Geotalea uraniireducens: one gene and its partner. The protein of the gene in region 1 interacts with the protein of each later gene in a pairwise test. Links are inferred from orthologs where the notes say so. Each region holds a gene or a part of one and is shown on either strand. Other genes may lie near its edges.

Region 1 (3,243 bases):
TACCGAGATAGGCCATCATCGAACCGGCAATCAGAATGACCAGGATCGCCGTGCCGAGGTCTGGTTGTTTCATGATCAGCAGCGCCGGCGCGCCGAGAAACAGCACGGGATAGAGAAGATCCTTGAGGGTCAGTCCGCCGACGGTCGCATAGTTGGTGAAAAAGCGGGCCAGCGTCATGATAGCGACAATCTTCATCGGCTCCGACGGCTGGATGCTGAAGAAGCCAAGATGAAGCCAGCGGGTGGCGCCCATCGAGGTTTTCCCTACCACCAGCACGACCACCAGAAGCAGGCAGAGAATCCCGTAGAGCCAATAGGCCACATCCTCGAACAGGTGATAGTCGAGACTGCACACAACAACAATCAGCAGCAGACCCACCAGGATCCAGTAGAGTTGCTTGATGTAGAACGGGGTGCCGGCCGGGGCGTATGAGGCAGAGGCACTGTATATATTGACCACGCCGAGCGCGCAGGCGGCAAGGACCAGGGCGAGCAGCGTCCAGTCGAAATTGGTTATCAGTCTTCGGTCGATCATTGCCTATTCCTGTCCCTGATTGTTATTGGTCGCCGCGTCCCCGGCCTGCGGCGCCGCGCTGTCCGACTGTTCGCCATCATCGGTGGCGGCAGGCGCCTTTACCGGTTTCCGCAACACGCCCTTTCCCTCGAAGTACGCCCGGAGAATATTGCCGGCGATCGGTGCCGCAGCCGCGCCGCCGTGCTCCCCATGCTCGATAACAACCGCCACCGCAATTTCCGGTTTATCATAGGGAGCAAAGGCGACAAAGAGCGCGTGGTCACGATACTGGTAGGGGATGCTCCCCCGGTTATCGCGCATTTTGACCACCTGTGAGGTTCCGGTCTTGCCGGCGACTTTCACCTCGTAGAGCCTTGCCATCGCCCCCGTTCCGCCCGGTTCGTTGACCACGGCGAACAATCCTTGCTTAACGAGTTCGAAATCGCGTTGGCTGATGCCGGTTCGAGCGATGATTTCCGGCTTGAATTCCTGCAGCACCTTGCCGTCCTGATCAATAATCCTTTTGACCAAGTGAGGACGATAGACCGTGCCGTCATTAGCCACGGTGGCAATCATCGATGCCAGCTGAATCGGGGTCATCAGGACATACCCCTGGCCAATCGCCGCCGGCAGGGTATCGCCCTGATACCACGACCTGCCGTATTTTTTAAGTTTCCATTCCGAAGTGGGGATATTCCCCCCCTTCTCGTTCTCCAGGCCGACCCCCATCGGCGCCCCGAGGTCGAATTTCCTCGCATAGGCAGCGATCCGGTCGATGCCAAGCCGTTCGCCAAGTTGGTAAAAGTACACGTCGCAGGACTGTTTGAGGGCGCGCTTCAGGTTCACCGCCCCATGCCCTTTCTTGTCCCAGCAGCGGAAGGTATTCTTACCGAGGGTGTAGGAACCGGTGCAGACCACGGTGCTCCGCTCGTCGATCAGCCCTTCCCCGAGCCCGGCCAGAGCGGTAATGACCTTGAAGGTCGACCCCGGAGGATACTGTCCTTTCAGTGCCTTGTTCTCTAACGGATGGCGTTTGTCTTCCAGATAGCTTTTCCATTTATCCGGCGGCATGCGGCCGGCAAAGAGTGCCGGGTCGAAGCCAGGATTGCTGACGAATGCCAGGATCTCCCCACTGTTGACATCCATGGCAACCGCTGCCCCGGCCTGCTCGCCAAAGCTCTGCTCCGCCCGCTTCTGCAGATCGGTGTCAATGGTCAGGACGAGACTGCTGCCGACCACCGGCGGCGTTTCCGAAATGGTCCTGAGCACCCGGCCACGGGCATCGACTTCGATCTGCCGGCCGCCGTCCTTGCCACGCAAGATATTCTCCCAACTTCGCTCGATGCCGCTTTTGCCAACGTAATCACCCAGGTTGTAGCCGTTATAGGCGGGATTCTTCAACTCATCGTCCGAAATCTCGCCAATGTAGCCCAACAGATGGGAGGCCAGCATCCCGTCCTCGTATTCCCGGATCGGCTTCATTTCCACTTCCAGCCCCGGTAGCCACAGCCGCTTTTCCTCGAGCAGTTCCATCTGATCGCGGGTAATGTCAGAGGCAAGCACCACCGGGTAGTAACGAGCCCGGCCCTTCCCCTTTTCCCATTTGTCGACCAATTCCTGGCGATCGATGTTCAGGTATTGCGCCAACCGGCTGAAAAACGTCTCGCGATCCCTCACCTCCTGAGGGATCATTGCCACGCTGAACGACGGGCGATTGCTGACCAGCACCTTGCCGTTGCGGTCAAAGATGGTCCCCCGCGACGCGGCAACGGGAACGAGGCGCAAGCGGTTGTTTTCGGAAAGGTTCTGAAAATTTTCGGCTTTGACGATCTGCAGATACCAAAGCCTGGTCAGCAGCAGGAAAAAGACAGCTGCCGCGAACAGGGAAAGCAGAATGATCTGCTTCTTCGGTTCCTGGCTTTCTCGAACAAACCGGTGGTCTGTCATCGGGCTTCTCCCAGTCGGGCCAAGGGGCTGAAGGTAAAGATTATCGATGCCGCCAGGGCATTGACCAGCGCTTGCGGGATCAGGCTCTGCAGCAGGGTGGCATAGATCCCGTCCGCCGCGGAGAAGAGGATCAGCAATAGGAGGTTGAGTACTCCGTTGAGGAGGGTGGCAGCAAGAACGCCGAGGATCATCAGCGACCGCCGGTCGGTAAACAACCGGTCGGCGACCAGGGTCAGCAGGAGGAAAATGATCAGGTAGGAAAACCCGTCGAGCCCCAGGTAGAGGCCACTGAAGCTATCCTGGATAAGGCCGAGGAAATAGGCGAGAATGCCCCAGGCGAGCGATTCCCGGAGGCCCATATAGACAATCAGGATGATCAGCAGATTCGGCTTGAAGGGGTCGGCAAAATACGCCGGGAACAGGGTAAACTGGAAAATCAGCGTCGCAAAAACGAGAATGGCGTACCAAAGGGTCTTAATCATCGCTCTTCTGCAGCAGGACGAGCACTTCTTCAAGCTTCGCCATATTTACGGCGGGACGGAGGTCGATGGTCTGGAAAATTCCGTACTCGCCTTTCTTGACCATAGTTACTTCGCCAATGACCAATCCCTTGGGGAAAATCCCCCCGATCCCCGAAGTAACGATCATGTCGCCGACCTTGACATCTTCGTCGCGCAGGGAAAACTCCAGCGAGCAGAAACCGCTCCCTTTCCCCTTGACCACCCCTCTGGCCCGTGAACGCTGCACCAGCGCCGCAATCCCGCTGGCGTGATCCGTCAGTA
Region 2 (3,120 bases), 870 kb from region 1 along the record:
TTTTCAGCGCATCGCCGACAGCGCCAATGAAGGCACCAACAGCCTTGTCAGCAGCTGCCTTGGTCAGGTTGGCAGATTTCGCTACAGCATCCACAAGTTCTGCTTTGGTCATGGTCAACCCTCCTTTTTATGATAATTCACGGAATACTATAGACAGAAATTTCCACTTTGCAAGGGATTATTTACGGAAATGAAATTTTTTTATCCGCCGGAAACCGTTGTCACAAAAGGACTTATGGCTCCCACCCCCCTCTCAACCCCCGTCAATCGGCGTCGTCGATTCATAACACTATAAAATCATTACAACTATTGCGCATCATCCGCCGCCGGCGCATCGCTATCATAGCTCTTCGGCTCGGTCCCGGCCGCGAACCCCTCGACGATCGCTCCCGGCGCGCCATCGCGCGCCAGCTTGCCCGTTTGAGGATCGATGGTGGCAAAGGTAATATCCGACGGCGCCGTAAAATTCTTCACCGGCAGCCGGGCAACCGCCTGTTTCATGAATTCGGTCCAGATCGGCGCCGCCGCCTGGCCGCCCGATCCCCCGGCCCCGAGGGAGCGTTCCTGATCATAGCCGACCCAGACGCCGGTTACCAGTTGCGGTACATAGCCGATAAACCAGGCATCCTTCATATCGTTGGTGGTACCGGTCTTCCCGGCCACCGGCCGGCCGAGCGCCCGGGCCCGTTGTCCGGTGCCGCTGGTGACGACACTTTCCATCAGATTGGTAATGATGTAGGCGGTTTCCGGCGAGATGACCGGGACGGCGGCTGGCCCGCGCTCGCTGCCGGCAGCCGGCGCTGGAGCCTGTGCCGGCGCCGTTGCCCCATCCCCGTCGACAACCGTCGCCGAGGAGTTGTTGGTCATCACCGGGATCACCGGAGGCGCCGTCTCCTCCAGCACCTTCCCGTCGCTGTCCTCCACCTTGGTAATGAAATAGGGGGTGGTCCGGTAGCCGCCGGAGGCGAAGACCGCGTAGGCCGAGGTCAATTCGAGGGGGGTAAGGCTCGACGAACCGAGCGCCAGGGTCAGGTTGGCCGCCAGCGGCGAGGTAATGCCGAGTTTCTTGGCGTAATCGATCGCGTAGTCGACGCCAATCTGTTCGAGGATCTTCACGCTCACCACGTTGATCGAGTTGGTCAGCGCCTCACGCATCGTGACGTTGCCGCGGTAGATATTGTCATAGTTCTTCGGCCGCCAGGCCTTTTCCTGGCCGCTGTCATACTCGACGGGGGAATCGTCGAAGATGGTGGCGGGCGTCAGCCCCTTGTCGAGGGCGGCCGCATAGATCAGCGGCTTGAAAGCCGACCCGGGGTTGCGGCGCGCCTGGATCGCCCGATTGAACTGGCTCTTGTGGAAATCGTAGCCGCCGACCATCGCCCGCACCGCCCCGGTCCGGGGATCGATCGACACCACCGCGGCCTGGGCCTCCGGCTCCTGATCGAGGGCCAGCACCGCCCCGGCCTTGTTGACATCCGGGGTAATGACGCTAACCAGGACCACGCTGCCGAGCGGCAGGAATTTCCCTTTGCCTTCCTGTTTGCCCCAGCTGTTGACCAGTTGGAGCTTGCCCGCCCAGGCCATGTTTTTCCGCGACAGGATGCCGGTCCGGTCGCCGACCCGGACCGTCGCCTCACCCTTGGCCGGGTTCACCGCCGTCACCACCCCTTGGTAGGTGCTCCCCTCCTTGAGGCTGGCCGTGTCGATGCCATCTTCCACCTTCCGGCAGAAGTCGTCGACCTCCGTCTCGGCAAGGTAGCGAAGCGGGCCGCGGAACCCCTGGCGCTTGTCGACGTTCTTCAGGCCGGTCACCACCGCTTCGTAGGCCGCCTTCTGCATCGCGCCGTCCATCGTCGTATAGATCCGCAGCCCTTCCTTGTACAGCTTGTCCATGCCGTACTTCTCTTCGAGCTGAATCCGGATGTGCTCGAGGAAATAGGCCGACTGGTCGCTGTTGACCGTTTTCATCGACTTGATGACGATCGGCATCGCCCGGGCATGCTCCGCTTCCGCCTGGGTGATATATCCCTCCTTGACCATCCGGTCGAGGACGTACGCCTGGCGCTCCTTGGCCCGATCCAGGTGCTTGATCGGCGAATAGTAGTTGGGCGCCTTGGGGAGGCCGGCCAGCATCGCCATCTCCGCCAGGTTCAGCTGGTCGACGTTCTTGCCGAAGTAGGTCTCCGCCGCCACCTGCACCCCGTAGGAACCCGCGCCGAGATAGATCTGGTTCAGGTAAATATAGAGGATTTCGTCCTTGGAGAGCCGTTCCTCCATCCGTTTGGCAAGGATCGCCTCCTTGAACTTGCGGGAGAACTTCTTCTCCGGAGTGAGAAGCATCGACTTGGCCACCTGCTGGGTGATGGTGGACGCCCCCTCCTTCTTGCTCAACGACAGGAGGTTCTTGACGGCCGCCCGGAGAATCCCCACATAGTCGAGCCCCTTGTGTTGATAAAAGTTGGCATCTTCCGCGGCGACAAAAGCCTGGATCAGCTGGCGGGGAATCTTGTCCACCGGGACGACGATCCGCCGCTCCAGGTAAAATTCGCCCACCAGGCTGCCGTCGTCGCCGAACACCTGGGAAACGATCGGCGGCTTGTAATCGGCCAGGCGATCGACCCGCGGCAGCGAGTTGTACAGGAAAAACAGGTAACCGGCTAGTGCGAGCAGCCCGATTCCACCGATGATCGAGGCTGTCACGAGAAAAATTTTTAATGGACTTTTTCCTTGCCGCCGGTTTATGTTCCGGGAGGCGGGGTTCTGCCGACCGTTGTACAACGCCATAAAACATCTCCAAGCCGTTGAAATGCAGGCTATTACGTGCTATCTGATCACCATAGCCCAGATCGCCGCGCCAGTTCAAGAAGTTTGTGGCCGGGCGCGGGACGGGGCGAGTGGTGACATGCGACGAACAGGAGGGATACCCGAATGACGAGTTGCCCAAAAAAACAGAAGTTTTGGCCGCGGATGGCGGCACCGCTCCTCACCTCTGCAGGCATCGCCCTAGTGGCTGCCTTGACCGGAGCCCCGGCGCTCGCCATGGAGATCACTCCGTTCCGGGTCGTCAACATGAGTCCGCTGGTGCAGATTTTCGGCCTGCCGGTGCCGGACAGCGCCCGC

What was found. The genes of interacting proteins can lie anywhere in the genome.
Region 2: the proteins of mrdA (region 1) and QMN23_RS17585 interact in binary tests that used the Escherichia coli proteins (3 or more experiments, as listed by UniProt). The link is inferred for Geotalea uraniireducens from one-to-one orthologs.

What each region holds. Positions count from the first base shown.
Region 1 is NZ_AP027151.1:2,895,516-2,898,758, forward strand. What follows is about bases 1-2,999. They hold mrdA (penicillin-binding protein 2), read right to left. Parts: upstream 2,462-2,999; coding sequence 539-2,461; downstream 1-538. Other genes in these bases: rodA (rod shape-determining protein RodA), read right to left, coding at 1-535; mreD (rod shape-determining protein MreD), read right to left, coding at 2,458-2,943; mreC (rod shape-determining protein MreC), read right to left, coding at 2,936-2,999. Outside these bases: more of mreC, read right to left, coding at 3,000-3,243. UniProt on the Escherichia coli protein: Catalyzes cross-linking of the peptidoglycan cell wall. Responsible for the determination of the rod shape of the cell. Is probably required for lateral peptidoglycan synthesis and maintenance of the correct diameter during lateral and centripetal growth.
Region 2 is NZ_AP027151.1:3,762,881-3,766,000, forward strand. Bases 46-3,120 are described here. They hold QMN23_RS17585 (penicillin-binding protein 1A), read right to left. Parts: upstream 2,785-3,120; coding sequence 307-2,784; downstream 46-306. Other genes in these bases: QMN23_RS17580 (HU family DNA-binding protein), read right to left, coding at 46-112; QMN23_RS17590 (DUF3187 family protein), read left to right, coding at 2,929-3,120. Outside these bases: more of QMN23_RS17580, read right to left, coding at 1-45. UniProt on the Escherichia coli protein: Cell wall formation. Synthesis of cross-linked peptidoglycan from the lipid intermediates.